DNA from 3 places in the Marinomonas algae genome. Region 2 is predicted to be linked to each of the others. Evidence: predicted binding sites of a transcription regulator. Region 2 holds the regulator's gene; each other region holds the start of a gene.

Region 1 (6,081 bases), on a different contig from region 2:
TCTCAGTGAAATCAAGGCTTCTGGTAAGACTCTGTGTTTGCGTGCTGTATCGTAAATGTCGGACAAACGTTGCTCTATTTCAGCTAATCGCTCTGGGTCTTGCTCTAGGGTATCTTGGTAATGATGCAAACTGTCCGCGGCTTCTTGCGCTTGAATGAGAGCGTCGTTCATCATTTCCAGTGCGCTTTCTAGCTCTTTTGTTGCAGGGCGAATTTGGCTTGCGCTGCTAAGAGCTTGATTCAGTAGAGAGCAAATATTGCCTTCGTCGCTATCAATTAAAATATTGCTGGCTTGATAGGCTTTTAACTGAGAGTCGGCAATGTTGGATAAAAAGCTCTGCTCGTTTTCAAGAGATTCAATTTCACCTTCTTTTAAGTCAAGGCGTTGCAACTCTTGTGCTTGATAGGACAGAAGTTGAACTTTTGCGTCTTGTTCAGAAGATCGACTCTGTTTTGCTGACAACTCTTCTTTTAGCTGTCGCCAAATGGTGTGCTGAGCGCTAACTTTTTTTGCTAGATCAGTGAGTTGCCCATAAGCATCCAGTTGTTGCCTTTGAGCATTTTTTTTAAGTAGCGACTGGTGCTCATGTTGACCATGAATATCAACTAGATGGCTGCCAACTTCTTTTAAGTCGCTCAAAGTGCATGGGCGGCCATTAATATAGGCTTTTGAGCGACCTTCTTTGCTGATGACACGACGTAAGATGCAATGCTGATCGTGCTCTAGATCTCTTTCTTCAAGCCATTCATGTACGTGCGGATAATGCTGTATATCGAAGCTCGCACTGATATCGGCTTTTTTCTCTCCGTGCCTGACGACAGCAGCATCCGTACGATCGCCTAAACAAAGCGATAAAGCATCCACCATAATGGATTTACCAGCACCGGTTTCACCTGAAATCACTGTCATGCCTTGTTTAAACTCAAGCTCTAGGGCTTCAGCAATCGCGAAATTGGAAATAGCAATGCTAGTCAGCATAGAGGGCTCCAAAAGAGAAAAAATACATATGGTTATTTATACAGTAGTTGGCTGTTTTTTGACAAGTGCTAGAGTCAGTTATTTCTTTTCTTTTGTTCTGTGTAAAGAGTTTAATAGTATTGGCTGGTGCTTAGAGAAACAGGGTAGTATTGTGTATCTAGTTAACATATTTGGAGAATAAGGCTAAGGATGGGTATGCAGGTGAAGAAGAAAAGACTGACTTTGTTGGTGTTCATTAATGCGCTTTCCTTGGGTGCTATTGCCCTACTTATTATTTCTGCTTTATGGGTAGAAAGTATTTATGAAAAATATGAACTAGACTCCAATCGCCTTGAGCGATCCCATATCAGTCAAGTCAGATCTCAACTGAAAAACCGTGTAGATACACTGGTTAACCTCGCTCAGTATCGAAACAATAAAATTGAACAGGATCTTAAGGATGACTTAAAAAATCGGGTTTATGAACTGAATAGCCTGATGATGGATATTTATACCAGTAATAAGGGTATTAAGTCGGACGATGAGATTAAACAGCTGATACGCGAAACAGTGCGAGGCCTTAGATACAATCAAGGACGAGGTTATTACTTTATCGATACTTTGCAGGGGGATGTAATTCTTTACCCTGTTTACCCTAAATCAGAAGGCACCAATTTATATGATCTGCAAGATGATCTAGGAAATTACCCGCTGCGAGACGAAATAGAAGTAGTGAAGCGTCATGGTCACGGCTTTACAGAAGGTTATTGGAAAAAGCCAGGTGACTCTGAGAATCGCTTTAAGAAAATTGTCTATGTGAAAAAGTTTGCGCCATATGATTGGTATTTCGGAACAGGCGAATACGTCGATGTTGTAAGGCAATCGGTTCAGGAAGAAATGCTGGATTATGTGGATCAACTTAGATTTGGTGAACGTAATAAAGAGTATGCTTTTATTCATGACCGAAAAGGCGTGCAGATTGCGAACGGTGTTTATCCAGAACTAATTGGTAAAGAAAACTATGATCTGACGGATGCGAATGGAGTGAAAATCATCCAGCAGCAATTAGCCTTGACGGAAAAAGCACCGTTTTATGGTTTTTTCTCGCATTTATGGCCAAAAAACACCATGTCTGATCCACAAGGTTATTACAACTCTTTAACTTATGTGGCTGCGATTCCTGAATGGGATTGGGTTGTCGGATCGAATGTCGATATGACTGAGTTACAGGCTGCAATAGAGAAAAACCAACAAGAGCTGAATGACAGATTGCAGTCGAGTATTTTGAATATTTTGTTGTTAATGTTTGGTTTGGGGTTACTTGGTGTTTTGGTGGCGCATTTTACGACCAAGCGGATTCGGCGAGGTATCGAGTTTTTCTCGGATCATATGCAGAAAAGCTCCGCACGAATGAATCTAATTAATCATGACGACGTGACTTATCAAGAGTTTGACGACCTTGCTAAAGTCTTTAATGAAAAGACGGAAAAGATTAATACATTGCTGCATCAAGATGACTTAACGGGCTTATTTAACCGACGGTTTGTTGACGCTAAGCTGCAAGCCTTATTGAACGTCCCAGTATCTGATCAACAATCGTTGGCATTGATCCTTTTTGATATTGATCACTTCAAAAGAATCAACGATGAGTATGGTCACTTGGTTGGGGATGATGCCCTATGTGAAATAGCAAAATGTATCCAATCACAAACCCGTAAACAGGACTTTGTTGGGCGCTTTGGCGGAGAAGAAATACTCGTTATTTTGCCAGATATCTCTAATGATGAAGCCTTGGAAGTAGCGGAGCGTATTCGAGAAAAAGTCGAGAGCTTAACTATTGAAGGTATTGATCGAGTGATTACTGTTAGCGGAGGAATCAGCTGCCGATCTGGAGAAACGCCAGACAAAATGATCACTGAAGCAGATAATAAGCTGTATCAAGCGAAGAAAAATGGTCGTAATAGAATAGTGTCGTGACAATTTATTATTTTTGAACCTGAGTTTGTTGTTCTGTTTAATATTAAGGGCTGCTGTTGCAGCCCTTTTTTATGCTTGTTTTTATTCAGTTTTTTTTATCGGTGGTTGTTCTTTTTTATGCTTTATAAATGAAGTTAAAAAATCCCATAAAATTAATGCGGTTTTACTGTTGAAAGGCAAAAAGCTGTCCCCATATAACCACCACAGAGAATGAATTGTTTCTGTTATTTGGAGTAAAAGATGAGTGATCAGCAGAAAAATCCTAACCTAGAAACGGAGCCAGACTTGAAAAGCGAAACACAAAATGAAGCAGTAGAAGAACTTTTAGAGCCTGAAGCAGAGCTACTAGAAGAAGTTACTGAGAATGATGAGCTTGCTAAAGCATTAGAAGAGGTTGCTCAGTACAAAGAAGCAGCACTTCGTGCTCACGCTGACGCACAAAATGTTCGTCGTCGTGCAGAGCAAGACGTTGAAAAAGCGCACAAGTTTGGTATTGAGAAATTTGCCAAGGCAATTGTTGGTGTTGCAGATAACCTAGAGCGAGCTCTTGCGTCTACGGCAGCAACCGATGAAGAAGATCTTGTTCGTGAAGGTGTAGAGCTAACGCTTAAAGATTTGCTTGAAACCCTAGCGCGCTTCGAAGTGAAAGCGATTGATCCACATGGCGAACCGTTCAACCCTGAATTGCATCAGGCGATGACTATGGTGCCAAATCCAGAACTAGAACCGAATACAGTAATGGATGTGGTACAGAAAGGTTATACGCTTCATGGACGTCTATTACGTCCAGCAATGGTAGTGGTTTCTAGCGCAGCATAATTTACTGTCATTTTTTTGACACTAGGCGCTTGAAATACTCAGAAGCGTACCCAAATACAGAATTATCATTGAAATAAACGAAATTATTGGAGATACAAACGATGGGTAAAATCATTGGTATTGACTTAGGTACAACGAACTCTTGTGTTGCTGTATTAGATGGCGAGAAAGCTCGCGTTATTGAAAATGCTGAAGGTGATCGCACCACGCCTTCCATCGTTGCTTTTGCTGACGATGGTGAAGTACTTGTTGGTCAATCAGCTAAGCGCCAAGCAGTAACTAACCCAACAAACACTTTGTTTGCGGTTAAGCGTTTGATTGGTCGTAAATTTAAAGACGACGTTGTTCAGAAAGACATCTCTATGGTGCCTTACAAAATTATGGCTGCAGACAACGGCGATGCGTGGGTAGAAATTAAAGGCGACAAGAAAGCGCCACCACAAATCTCGGCTGAAGTTCTTAAGAAAATGAAGAAAACAGCGGAAGACTACCTAGGTGAGAAAGTAACAGAAGCAGTTATCACGGTACCTGCTTACTTTAACGACTCTCAGCGTCAAGCAACAAAAGATGCTGGTAAAATTGCGGGTCTAGAAGTGAAACGTATTATCAACGAGCCAACAGCAGCGGCTCTTGCATACGGTCTTGATAAGAGCTCTGGCGATTCTACTATCGCGGTTTATGACCTTGGTGGTGGTACATTCGATATCTCTATCATCGAAATCGCTGACGTAGATGGTGAGAAGCAGTTCGAAGTATTGTCTACAAACGGTGATACTTTCCTAGGTGGTGAAGACTTCGATATGCGTGTTATCGAATTCTTGGCAGCTGAATTCAAGAAAGATACTGGCATCGATCTACACAACGATCCATTGGCTCTACAGCGTCTTAAAGAAGCGGGTGAGAAAGCGAAGGTTGAATTGTCTTCTTCTTCTCAAACAGAAGTTAACTTGCCTTACATCACTGCAGATGCGACGGGTCCTAAGCACTTGAACGTTAAATTGACTCGTTCTAAGTTGGAATCTTTGGTAGAAGAGCTTGTGATCAAGTCTCTTGAGCCTTGCCGTCAAGCATTGAAAGACGCTGAATTGTCTGCTTCTGATATCGACGAAGTTATCTTGGTTGGTGGTCAAACACGTATGCCATTGGTTCAAGCGAAAGTAACTGAATTCTTTGGTAAAGAGCCACGTAAAGACGTAAACCCTGATGAAGCGGTTGCGATCGGTGCTTCTATCCAAGGTGCGGTATTGGCTGGTGACGTAAAAGACGTTCTTCTTCTAGACGTAACGCCTCTGTCTCTAGGTATCGAAACCATGGGCGGTGTTATGACTGCTTTGATCGAGAAAAACACGACGATTCCTACTAAGAAATCTCAGACATTCTCGACTGCAGAAGACAACCAAAATGCGGTAACTATCCACGCATTGCAAGGTGAGCGTAAGCAAGCGGCTCAGAACAAATCTCTAGGTCGTTTCGACTTGGCTGATATTCCACCTGCTCCACGTGGTGTGCCACAAATTGAAGTAAGCTTCGACATCGATGCTAACGGTATCTTGAGCGTGTCTGCGAAAGACAAAGCAACAGGTAAAGAACAGTCTATCGTGATCAAGTCTTCTTCTGGTTTGAGCGATGAAGAAGTCGAAAAAATGGTTCAAGACGCTGAAGCGAATGCGGAAGAAGACCGCAAGTTCGAAGAGCTTGTACAAGTTCGCAACACAGCTGACGGCATGATCCACGCGACTCGTAAAACATTGACTGATGCGGGCGATAAAGCGACTGAAGAAGAGAAAGCAGCGATCGAAACAGCGATTTCTGAACTTGAAGAAGCGCTAACATCTAACGACAAAGAGAAGATCGAAGAGAAAACCAATGCGTTGACTCAAGCGTCTGGTTCTTTGGCTCAGAAGATGTACGCTGAAGCGGAAGCAGCTGGCGCAGAACAACCTGCAGGCGAACAAGCTACTGCTCAGGATGACGCTGTTGACGCAGAATTTGAAGAAGTAAAAGACGATAAAAAGTAAGCGTTAAGTTACTTATATCGTTCCCTCTTTTTAAAGAGGTTGTTTATAGCAGGCACGGTTCTAGGACCGTGTTTTGCTATTTACAATTTGCTCAGATAACGATTTTTGTAGTCTGAATTTTTAAGTTCAGACTTTTATTGTTTAAATTTTATGATTCAGACTTTTCAATTCGGGAAACTCCTGCAATGAGCAAAAGAGACTATTACGAGGTTCTTGGTGTCGCCAAAGGCGCTGATAAGAAAGACATCAAAAAAGCTTATCGTTCCTTAGCGAATAAGTATCACCCTGATAAGAACCCAGATAATCCAGA
Region 2 (6,081 bases):
AAAGCACTTTACGATTTCGAGCGAAATCCAATAATCGCCCCGGAGTCGCCACTAAGATATCAACATTCTCTGTTTCCAAAGCGATCTTTTGCTTTTCGTAACTCAAGCCACCCACTAATGAAACAACATTCAAATGGCAGTTTGACGTTAGCTTTTCAGCTTCATCGGCAATCTGCAAGGCCAATTCACGAGTCGGAGCAATAATCAAACCACGTGCCAAGTTATTCGCACGTTTTTCTTCTAATGGGTAATCTAAGAAGTCGCTGATCATGGCGATTAGGAAAGCCGCTGTTTTACCTGTACCAGTTTGAGCTTGACCAATAATGTCATAGCCCTGCAAGGTCATCGGCAATGTTTCCGCTTGAATTTCGCTGCAATACTCAAAACCCATTTCAGAAATAGACTTCAACACGCGATCAGGAAGGTTTAAATCATGAAAGCGCAACTTACCTTCAACTTCCGCTACTGGAAAGTCTTCAATAGACCAAATTGGAGCTTTTTTAGAACCACTCTGAGCCTCATCAACAGAATCAGGAGCTTGAGAGTTTTTTGCGTTTACTGGCTTTTCACTGTTGTTTCTAGGGCGCTTATTTGGGCGGCGGCTACGCTTAGGCTTTGCTGTTTTTTCTGATGACACTTCTTGATTTTGGTTTTCCATATTGGAATCTATACGCTTCTATAATGTTTTAAGGTTATATGTTTTTGATGATAAACATTTGTGTAAGGAGTGTACCTAATTGACAAGGCTTTATCACCCTTTGCTTTTTATCTGGCGTGTTTATTGATATCGATAAGGCGGCAAACTGCTGATTAATTGAGACCCATAACGCTTTGTCTTTAAGCGCTTATCCAATATATGGATTTCACCAGAGTCTTTTTCATTTCTCAATAAACGACCGGTTGCTTGAACCAACCTCAAAGATGCATCAGGAATGGTGATTTCCATAAATGGATTACCACCACGCTTTTGAATCCATTCCGCCAACGTTGCCTCAACAGGATCATCCGGAACCGCAAACGGAATCTTAGCAATATAAACTCTTGTTAAGTAATTACCGGGTAAATCAACACCTTCAGCAAAACTGGCTAAGCCGAATAACAAACTGCCTTTGCCGTCATCAATTCGTGATTTATGGGAATCCAGAATAACCCGCTTAGATTGCTCTCCCTGCATCAGTAAAATTTCTTTCAACTTATCAGAAAGAGACAAAGACACTTCTTCCATTTGTCGGCGCGAAGAAAACAGCACTAGACTGCCTTTTTCAATATCCACGGATTTATTTAAGTAAGCGATAATTTCTGCCGTATGTTGCTCAACGCGGTTTGGCTCATTCTCCATATCGGGAACAATCAACAAGCCGTTTTCTTGAAAATCAAATGGACTCAATACTCGCAAATATTCACTTTCACGCGGGACACCAGAGCGCATATTAAAACGATGAAACTGGTTGAGTGCTGTCAGTGTGGCAGAAGTCACCACGGCGCCAAAGCACTTATCCCAAAGTTGCTGCCTCAATGTGTTTGCCGCCAAAATAGGAGAACCACCAAGTTCGACATCCTGCTCCATTCCTTGCCCAGATAAAACCAACCAACGAGCATTAGGCGGATAATTTTGATCATCAACCGTAGAATACAATCGCCACAAGCTGACCGACTGCTCCAATCTACCCAAAATCACACCCAATATTGGCTGCCAAGTTTCTGCTGTTTCCGACGTAATTCCCATGCCTTCATTTTGCTTGGTTTTCTTACATTCATCCTGAATGCTTTCGATGTTATTAAAAAGCTTCTGATAAGAGGTTTGTAAACTGTAAGCCAATTGACGCAGCTCATCTGGTATTAAACCAAACTCAAAACGATGCTGATTGTTTTCCTGATCCAACCCTAAACCCTGAATATAAGGCGCTAAACCTTGTTGAGCATATTGAATAAAGTTAACGATACTTTGTATTTGCTGAGGAATTTTAAGTAAAAGCTGGCCAGTTAAACTGACGTCATCTGTCAGCTCTTGCTTGAGATTGACTAGATTCTTTTCCAATTGACGAAGCCAAGCAATACTCTGCTGCAACCTAACTTCATGACGGAAATGACCAATCGCCTTATCTGGTAAATGATGACCTTCATCAAACACATAAATTGTTTCTTTCGGTGCTGACAAAATCGCACCACCACCAAGAGATAAATCCGCTAAAACCAAGTCATGGTTTGCAACAATTACATCAGCCACTTCAATTTCGGCTCTTGCCTTAAAGAAAGGGCAAGCGGAATAATTAGCACAATTTCGATTCGTACACTGCTGATGATCTGTAGTTAAACGGCGCCAATCTTGCTCACGAATAACGCCTTCCCAATTATCTTTATCGCCGTCCCAACCACCTTCTTCTAACGCCGCATCCATTTCTTGATATAAAGCGGTATTCACATCATCCGACTGTAAATGCTGCTCAAAAAGCCCTGCAAACATATCATCAATTGCTTGCTCTTCTGAGCTTAAAAAGCCCTCTAAATTATTCAAACACAAATATCGGCCTCGCCCTTTAGCTAAGGTATATTTGAAATTCAATTCGGTATGCTCAAGTAAATCAGGCAGCTCTTTGTGGAGAATCTGCTCTTGCAGCGCAACCGTCGCTGTTGAAATAACCAGCTTTAAACCACGCGCTTTCGCAATTGGAATGGCGGCAAGACAATATGAAAGCGTTTTACCGGTTCCTGTTCCAGCCTCAATAACAGCAACATGCTTTTCATCCAGCCTTTCACCTTCCGAGCCTTGCTTAATATTTCCCAATGTACGAGCGATAGCGCCTATCATTTGGCGCTGTCCAGCCCTTGGTTTATGGGACTTCGCATCCAAAGAAGCTCGATATGCGAGTTGAATTTGTTTTTTTAGTTCGTCTGAAAGCATTTATATTATTGAGATTAGTTAAGAATGCTGTATATAATAACAGTTACTGTATAAACAACCAGACTCCTTATGATTAAATTAACCAAAAGACAATCTGACGTACTAGAAACCATTCGTGAATTTATTAATGAAACGGGGTTTCCACCTACTAGAGCAGAAATCGCCCGCCGCCTTGGGTTTAAATCACCCAATGCTGCCGAAGAGCATTTAAAAGCCTTATCCAAAAAAGGGGCGATTGAAATGCTATCTGGCGCCTCTCGTGGGATTCGTCTCATTGAAGAAGCCTCCAATGACGAGCCAGAAGATTTAGGCTTACCAATCATTGGAAAAGTTGCCGCCGGCTACCCTATTCTTGCTCAAGAGAACATTGACTCTCATGTCAACATTCCAGCTAATATGTTTTCACCTCAGGCGGATTACTTCCTATCTGTCTCAGGAACTAGCATGAAAAACATCGGCATAATGGAAGGCGACCTTCTCGCTGTTCACAAAACCAGTACGGTACATAATGGCCAAGTGGTCGTTGCACGCATCGGCGATGAAGTAACAGTAAAACGCTTTGAGCAAAAAGGCAGCATCGTTCGCCTGATTCCTGAAAACGAAGAATACAATGACATCATTGTTGATCTCGAAAGCGAAGACTTTGCCATTGAGGGACTGTCTGTCGGCGTGATAAGACAAGGCCTTTAACAGTTTTTCCACACCAATAGAAAAGCGAAGCATGTGCTTCGCTTTTCTAAATAACAAATAACGATCAATTAATGCAGAATTTTTGGTCGAAATTCTTCATTCTCAAGATATTCAGCACCTTCATCAAAAAAAGATTCGTCTGAATAAACATAATCAATACCTGCATGAAACATACACTTTGCCAGTTCGAAGTAACGATCCTTCAAATAAGATCGAGTGTCGTCTGATATTTGCAATGTTGCTAGCGGTGTCGTTTCCTCACCATCTTCACTGGCTGGTCTCAGCACAATATCGCCATTCTCCAGCTCAACAATTTCTAGGTAGGACTCTTTCATATTCAATACTCTGATGACTCTTCTCTAAAACGCAAAACCAACTCAGCTAAATTCGCCAAATAGAACCCCACTGAAGCGCCCGCATCGTTACCGCGACCAATAAGATTATCGCTGCCCATTACAGACACAGCAGCGCGACACTCCAACTGAGCAAGGTAAGCTTGCTCTAATTGGGCACACCAAGAATCTTTGCGAGAATATAAATCTGCCAATTCACTCAATGCCGGCACTACCATGTGTTTTGATTCTGCCTCTTTCATAAGCACAGAAACATCCAAAGAGCCTGACAGCGAGTAGGCAGTTGAAATCTCCTTCAACAAGCCATTCAATGCACTTTTCAATTGAAAAATGGCTGAGCTTTCTAGCCCAACACTCAACCACTTCTCATCCATATCTTGGCTTTGCTGAATAAAACGTTTTGCTGTATCAATTTTCTGATTGGTTAAACTTGCTAAGCTAACACCACTCATTTCTTTTTGCCTTCCTCGATGACCCATTTAGAGCCAACATAAAAGGCTTTCCAGCCAGTCGGTTTCCCTTCTTCTTCCGTCATAACATATTGCTCTTTGGTTTTACGGCTATAACGAATAATGGTTGGTCGACCTTCTGAGTCAGCGACAGGCGCTTTCGCAAAGAAGTGGTATTTAGGATCAATTTGATCCATGTACGGTAGCAACTCTTTCACCAATGGCGCACGCGTTTCTCGTTTTCGAGGAAACTGACTTGCCGCAAGAAATAAACCAGTCGCGCCATCACGCAATATGTAATGGTCTTCCACTTTGACACAAGCCAAATCTGGCATTGGCACAGGATCCATTTTCGGCGGCGCGGCTTCACCACTCTTCAAGAGCTTACGAGTGTTTTTGCAGTCTTCATTGGTACAACCAAAGTACTTACCAAATCGACCTGTCTTAAGCTGCATGTCAGCGGAACACTTATCACACTCAATGACAGGGCCGTCGTAACCTTTAATTTTGAATGTGCCTTTCTCTACTTCATAACCAGAACAAGATGGATTGTTACCACAAACATGAAGCTTGCGTTTTTCATCCATCAAATAGCTGTCCATTGCAGAGCCACAAATCTTACAACGATGCTTATTAATAAGTGCTTTAGATTCACCTTCTTCGTCGTCAACGGCAACCGCTTCATCACCACGAACTAGGTTAATCGTTGCCTTACAGCGCTCTTTTGGTGGTAAAGCGTAACCAGAACAAGACATAAATACGCCTGTGCTGGCTGTACGGATTTGCATAGGACGAGAACAAGTAGGACACTCAACATCCGTCGGCGTTGGCTCGTTTAGCATCATACCGCCTTCAGGCGACTCTGCTTTTGCCAACACACCACTAAAATCTTTATAAAATGCGTTAAGGGTTTTAATCCAGTCTTTATGACCTTCTGCAATATCGTCGAGTTGCTCTTCCATTTGCGCAGTAAAACTGAAATTCATCAATGAACTAAAGCTATCCACTAGACGCTCGGTAACGATATCACCCATTTTTTCAGCGTAAAAACGACGATTTTCTACACGAACATACCCACGATCTTGAATTGTCGAAATAATAGATGCGTATGTAGAAGGTCGGCCAATACCACGTTTTTCAAGCTCTTTTACCAAACTAGCTTCGCTGAAACGCGCAATTGGCTTAGTGAAGTGCTGCTCTGGCAAAAGCTCTTTTAGATCAAGATATTCACCTTTACCCACATCAGGCAGGATATTATCTTCACCTTTTTTAACAACGGTTTGCATCGCACGAGTGTAACCATCAAAGCGTAAAATTCGGCCTTTGGCTTTAAACTCGTATTCGCCACTGGTGACTGTAATTGTGGTCGAAGTGTACTCTGCAGGTGTCATTTGACACGCCATAAATTGACTGCGAATTAAGTCATATAAACGATGAGAGTCTTTCTCCATACCGAGCAAGTCATCCACTCGTACATTCACATCAGAAGGTCGAATCGCTTCATGGGCTTCTTGCGCCCCTTCTTTGCTGCTGTAACGAATAGGTTCTGCTGGCAAATAAGCTTCGCCAAAATGAGTTGAGATATAACCTCTTAATGCTTCAACCGCGTCGGCACTTAAGTTTGTCGAGTCTGTACGCATATAAGTGATGTAACCCGCTTCATAAAGCCTTTGGGCCAACATCATAG
Region 3 (6,081 bases), on a different contig from region 2:
AGGCTACGGTGAAATGCTGACGGCTAGAGCCATCAAAGTCGCGAGAGAAATGGGGCTCAGAAAAGTTTTCCTCAATGCCCAAGTCGATGCCCAGCAGTTTTACACAAAGCAAAGCTTCCGTTCTGACGGTAAGATATTTCTAGAAGCAGGAAAAATGCACGTCCGAATGGAGCGGGAAATATAACCAGCCTTTGCACTTAAGTTTAAATTTACTGCTTTTTTTAGACATAAAAAAAACGAGCTTTTCTGTATTAGAAAGCTCGTTTTTTTCGTTCTAAATCGCTAATTAAACAACAGCAATTAGCTCAACATCGAACTGTAGAACAGAGAAAGGCTGAATCATTGCGCCTGCGCCTTGTGCGCCGTAAGCCAATTCAGCTGGAATTGTTAGGCGGTATTTCGCGCCTTCTTTCATCAACTGAAGACCTTCAGTCCAACCAGCAATAACGCCAGTTAGAGGAAATTCAATTGGCTCGCCACGGGCAATTGAGCTATCGAATACTTGACCATCAATCAAGCGACCTTCGTAATGAACACGAACGGTTGATTCAAGGCTAGGAGTTGCGCCAGTACCTTCTTCAAGAACTTCGAACTGCAAACCGCTTTCTGTTGTTTGAACGCCATCTTTTGCTTTGTTTTCTGCAAGGAATGCTTCGCCAGCTTTTACTGTTTCTTCAGATCCAGCGCGAGCTTTTTCTTCCATTTTTTGCTGAAGTTCTGCAAAAGCTGCTTCCAATTCTTCACCTGGAACGCGCATTTCAGCTTGATTCAAAGAATCTTCAATCGCAGCAAAAAGATGCGTTAGAGATAATTCTCCAAGGTCACTACCACGTAGTTGATCACCAATTTGGCGACCAATACCGTATGCGATTTTTGCTTCATTCGAATCGAACGACAGTTCAGACATGTTTACACTCTCTTATTCGTTACACATAAAATTGAGCGCAAATTGTAACATAGCCAGAATCACATGGGCTCATTTTTCAAAACCATTAAACTGCCGCTGCTGGATTAATATTTTTTATATTAAATCGATAGATTTATTAAATGATATCCATTATCATTTAATGCATTCATTGAGCGAAGGAACCCATTATGAAAACGAAGCGCTTTATACCATCAACCATACAAAATCGAGTCAGCAAAAAATCTTCTGACTATTGGGGCATGCTATTCATCAGCTTCTTATTTTTATCGGCTATCAGTAGCTTTTTATTTGCGAATCACATTGATCGTCCTCAACTTGATAATGTCTCAAGTACATCACACCAAACAAATACGGTAGTGGTGAATACAAATCAGAAAATAAAAAGCTAAATCGACACACCTTTCACTTCTCTCAGCGGATTCAATAAAGCAACGCCACTCTAGTCAAGGTTACATTTGTTCGATACACTTACTGTATATATAAACAGTAAGTGTATTCATGATTCTTTATATTGCAGAGAAACCAAGCCTTGCTCGCGCCATTGCAGCCGCCCTCCCATCACCACAGAAAAAAGAAGACGGCTGTATTTGGTTGCCTAATGGAGACTGTATTAGCTGGTGTATTGGGCATTTGCTAGAGCAAGCTGAACCTCATCAATATGATCCTATCTTTAAATCATGGAGCTTGGATCATCTGCCAATTATCCCAACCGACTGGCAATGGCAAGAAAAAGCCAACACAAAAAAACAGCTAGGTGTTTTAAAAAAACTCATTAAAAAAGCAACACATCTTGTTCATGCAGGTGACCCAGACAGGGAAGGTCAGCTGTTAGTTGATGAGGTCATTTATTTCACCAAAGTGCCTAAGCTCAAACTGCAAAATACTCAACGCCTCCTGATTAATGACCTAACACCAAGCGCCGTCAAAAAAGCACTAAACAACTTACGTCCAAACAGCGAGTTCGCTGCTCTTTCCCGTTCAGCCTTAGCGAGAGCCAGAGCCGATTGGTTATTTGGTTTAAACCTTACTAGAGCCTATACCATTAGAGGCCGACAAGCTGGCTATCAAGGCGTTCTATCCATTGGCCGAGTGCAAACGCCGGTATTGGGACTTGTGGCGGCGAGAGACAAGGAACGAGAACACTTTATTCCGAAGGATTACTTCCAAGTCTGGGCTCAAGTAGAAACAAATCTGAAAGCAAGATTTCAAGCAAAGTGGCTGCCAAGTGAAGCTTGCAAGCCGCATATGGATGAAGAAAACCGCGTTCTAAATCGAGCTTTAGCCGTCAATGTCGCTTCTCGTATCACCAACCAACCAGCCAATGTTATTGAGGCGAGCTATAAGCAAAAGAAGCAAGCGCCTCCTTTGCCTTATAATTTATCAAGCCTTCAAATCGATGCAGCGAAGATTTTCTCGTTATCCGCTCAACAAGTGTTGGATACTTGTCAAACCCTGTATGAACGCCATCAAATAATCACCTACCCAAGGTCAGATTGTCGTTATTTACCAAGCCTTCAACACAAAGACGCTAAAGGCATTTTAAACGCCTTAAGTAAGGCCACAGCAGAACTTGCACAAGGTGCTGAGAATGCGAACCCAGCAATACGCAGCAAAGCATGGAATGACAAACAAGTTACCGCTCACCATGCGATCATTCCGACTAGCCAAGCCCATAAAGCAGGCTCTCTCGGAAAAGTCGAATCACAAGTATTTGGGCTGATTGCTCGCCAGTATTTAATGCAGTTCTATCCCGATTATGATTTCCTCGCTTCTTATATCAAGCTCGATATCGCTGGAGGTCAGTTTGAAGCAAAGGGTAATACACCAATCTCTTTTGGATGGCGTGCACTGCTTCCGCAAAAAACAAAGTCGAACAGTAAAAGAGAGCAAAACGACGAAGAACAAAATGAATTGCCAAAACTTCAAAAAGGCGATTCACTTTGGTGTCATGAGGGTATTATTCATGACAAAGTCACCACGCCGCCAGCCGCTTTTACTGATGCTACCTTGCTTTCAGCAATGACAGGAATTAGTCGCTTTGTCACAAATAAAGACATAAAAGCCATTTTGAAAGACACAGATGGACTGGGAACAGACGCCACAAGAGCAAGTATTATTGAGTTGTTATTTAAACGAGGATTCTTAATCAGACAGGGGAAACAAATACACGCCAGCGAAACAGGCCGAGCGTTTGTAGACTGCTTACCTAGCCAATTGGTCACACCTGATATGACAGCTCAATGGGAATCAACACTAAACACAATAAGCCTCGGTGAAACAAGTTACCAAAGCTTTATGTCACATTTAGAAGGTAATTTAGTAGAACTATTAGACGCCTCGAAAAGCCTGTCTTCAGCGTCATTGAAGCATTTACCAGCACCAGCTAAGAAAGCTTTTTCAAAGCGCTCAACAGGCAAAAGAAAGTCCGCATCGAAGCCCTCAAACAGCACATCAAAAACGAGAACAAGACGGTCTACTGCAAAGCGCTAAATAAGTTAAGTTCAAAAAGCTAGCCTATTGCTAACCAAGCTCCGACACCAATCATTAAGGTTCCAGCAATGCGGTTCATTATGCGAACATTGCCACTTTGCAGAAGCAAAGATTTGAGTGTTCGACCGCCCGCCGCATAGATAAGCAGACAGCTGAATTCAAGCATGAGAATAACACTAATCAATATGATCAATTGACTAGCGAGTGGTTGAGTCGCATCTAAAAAAGGCGGTAATAATGCCACAAAAAACGCCCACCCTTTAGGATTGGCAATGGCAGTCACAAAGCCTTGTGAGATTAAATCAATACGAGAAGCAGGCTCTTCTTCAGATTCCATTTTAATGGCCATTTTGCCTTTAGATAGCCACATTTGAATACCGATATATGCCAAGTAAGCGCCGCCTAAATATTTTAAAACGAGGAAAACATTCGGATAATTTAAAAGCAAAGCTGCGACGCCAATAGCAGATAAAGTGGCTACGGTCGCAACACCAATAAGCTCACCAAACATCATCCAAAGTGCGCGCTTAATGCCGATTGTCATGCCAAGCGTCATGGCAAGAGTCATGCACATACCTGGCGTGATAGAGACAAAAAAGAAAGTAGGTATAAAGGCAGAAAGCAGAGCGAGGTTCACACAATATCCTTATCTAAAATAAAAGTTCAATTCACAAAAATTAAAAACGCTTTTTCTCTTTGAAGTCAGAATCTTCAATAAACTTATTCCATTCATCATCCATTTCTTCTTTCTCATTTTCTGATTTTTGGTTAACTTCTTTCTCTGCTTTCTGTAGAGCCAGCTTCTCTTCTAATTCTTGAATAACATCTTTTAATTTTAGAATCGCAGGCTGTGCTTGGGCAGAGTCTTTTAATGGCGATAACTGAGACAAAGCCTCTTTATATTGCTCTAACGCCTTGTCTATTCTTCCACTCAGAAAGTCTTTTCTAGCAAGGTAAGCATAATGATCAGCATTAATTTTATACTTAAAGAAATGCATCAGCTGAATATAACGATAAGCTAAATCAGAATCGATTTCTTTGTCTCTTTGCGCTACAGTCAAAAACGTCTCAAAGGAATCAAATAAGCGCTTCACTTCAACAATAAGTACCTCATCACTCATCGGTTTAGCACGGCGCTTTTGCTTACTGGATTGAAATTCTTCTATTTCTTCAGCGAGATGATTTCGTCGGCGCGTTAAAGTAGTATCAGGCTGTAGTGCCAACAGTTTATCATGAAGCTGAAGCATGCGAGAAAATAACCACAAGCGCATGTCTTTTGGTTGATATTGGGGAGGCATTTCATCTAAATATCGACGAACCTGACGCAATTGATTGTTCAAAGTTGCTATTTGTCGCAACTTAGCCAATCTTGCTTGCTCTTTTAGCTGCAACACAATGGCGAAGACGATAAAACCGCCTATAACAAGTAAAAGCACAGTGATACTAACAGCAGTCATTGGATGAATGTTTACCTTAATATTGATAACTGGATAATGCAGAAGGCTCTCAAAACGAGCCGAAATACAATAATGTGAAATAGTCACTTCACATTACACAAACTCCATCTGTAATCGAACGCATACGTCTTCAAATCGTGAAGGCCGTCAGCTTATTAAGTTTTTATCCCTAGACACTTTAAAAAGCAATTCTCTTATATAACACAGAGCAGAACTGTAACACAAAAAAAGACCAGACAAGCTGGTCTTTTTTTGTACTCTTAATGCTGCAAAGTTTAACGAGAAACAGAGAAACCAAGCAACATATAAAACAACATAGCAGAAAGTGTCGCAGACGCAGGTACAGTAATCACCCAAGCTGCAGCAATGCGTAATAATGCAGAACGCTTCACTAACTCTTTCTTCGTCGCTTTTTTCAAGCCTTTACGCTCAGCAGATGAAATCGGCGAAGATGCTTGAGCCGCTTTCAACTCTTTCAAAATAAGACGCTTCTCATCAACATCGGCATCCTGAAAACGTTTTACGAATTCTTGAGTTTGATAACCATCATGACCAGCAGATTCAGAGTGAGCAACAATAGATTTCAACTTTTTCTCATAGGACTGTTTTAGGTATTCTCGCAAGAAGCCAACACCAAAAACACCACCAACAGCAATATGTGTTGAGCTAACAGGTAAGCCTAACTGAGAAGCAACGATAACCGTAATTGCTGCCGCCATAGCGATACAAAATGCTCGTGTTTTATCTAGCTCTGTAATTTCAGAACCAACTGTCTTGATAAGCTTAGGGCCAAATAAAGCAAGACCAACCGCAATACCTATTCCACCAACAATCATAATCCACAATGGAATAGCGGCTTTACCCGTAACGGCACCCGTTAACAAAGCTTCATTGATCGCAGCTAATGGCCCAATCGCATTGGCAACATCGTTTGCACCATGGGCAAAACTCAATAACGCGGCAGAAACAATTAATGGAATCGTAAATAAGCTATTAACGGAGTCTTTGTTGTTTTCAAGTGCCGCCGCTGCTTTATCGACGATAGGACGAACAATGAAATAAGCTGTTAGAGCAATCGCAAAAGCAATCATTGCCGCTGTTACAAAATCCAAAGCCCAGATTTTCTTTAAGCCCTTAAGAATCAAATAAGTAGAGAAAGCCCAAACCATGACGCCAACTAACAAAGGAACCGCTTTCTTAGCCGCT

Evidence for each region. The regulator LexA, encoded in region 2, represses DNA repair genes until DNA is damaged. The targets are predictions, from matches to a motif close to TACTGTNTANNTANACAGTA.
Region 1: a site for LexA is predicted at 1,005-1,024, ahead of recN (DNA repair protein RecN). Genes of this name have one in related genera too.
Region 3: a site for LexA is predicted at 1,398-1,417, ahead of ACMUMQ_RS13880 (DNA topoisomerase III). Genes of this name have one in related genera too.

Annotation. Positions count from the first base shown of each region.
Region 1 covers NZ_JBLIXK010000001.1:874,752-880,832, reverse strand. Annotated here, with positions in the region: gene recN (DNA repair protein RecN) at 1-978, opposite strand, end outside; gene ACMUMQ_RS04105 (sensor domain-containing diguanylate cyclase) at 1,174-2,934, shown strand; gene grpE (nucleotide exchange factor GrpE) at 3,175-3,753, shown strand; gene dnaK (molecular chaperone DnaK) at 3,855-5,771, shown strand; gene dnaJ (molecular chaperone DnaJ) at 5,957-6,081, shown strand, end outside.
Region 2 covers NZ_JBLIXK010000006.1:78,523-84,603, forward strand. Annotated here, with positions in the region: gene ACMUMQ_RS10125 (DEAD/DEAH box helicase) at 1-658, opposite strand, end outside; gene dinG (ATP-dependent DNA helicase DinG) at 779-2,902, opposite strand; gene lexA (transcriptional repressor LexA) at 2,972-3,592, shown strand; gene ACMUMQ_RS10140 (hypothetical protein) at 3,661-3,927, opposite strand; gene ACMUMQ_RS10145 (DUF6586 family protein) at 3,930-4,397, opposite strand; gene topA (type I DNA topoisomerase) at 4,394-6,081, opposite strand, start outside.
Region 3 covers NZ_JBLIXK010000012.1:30,488-36,568, reverse strand. Annotated here, with positions in the region: gene ACMUMQ_RS13895 (GNAT family N-acetyltransferase) at 1-184, shown strand, start outside; gene ACMUMQ_RS13890 (FKBP-type peptidyl-prolyl cis-trans isomerase) at 287-907, opposite strand; gene ACMUMQ_RS13885 (hypothetical protein) at 1,096-1,317, shown strand; gene ACMUMQ_RS13880 (DNA topoisomerase III) at 1,427-3,418, shown strand; gene ACMUMQ_RS13875 (LysE family translocator) at 3,438-4,055, opposite strand; gene ACMUMQ_RS13870 (hypothetical protein) at 4,096-4,875, opposite strand; gene ACMUMQ_RS13865 (inorganic phosphate transporter) at 5,151-6,081, opposite strand, start outside.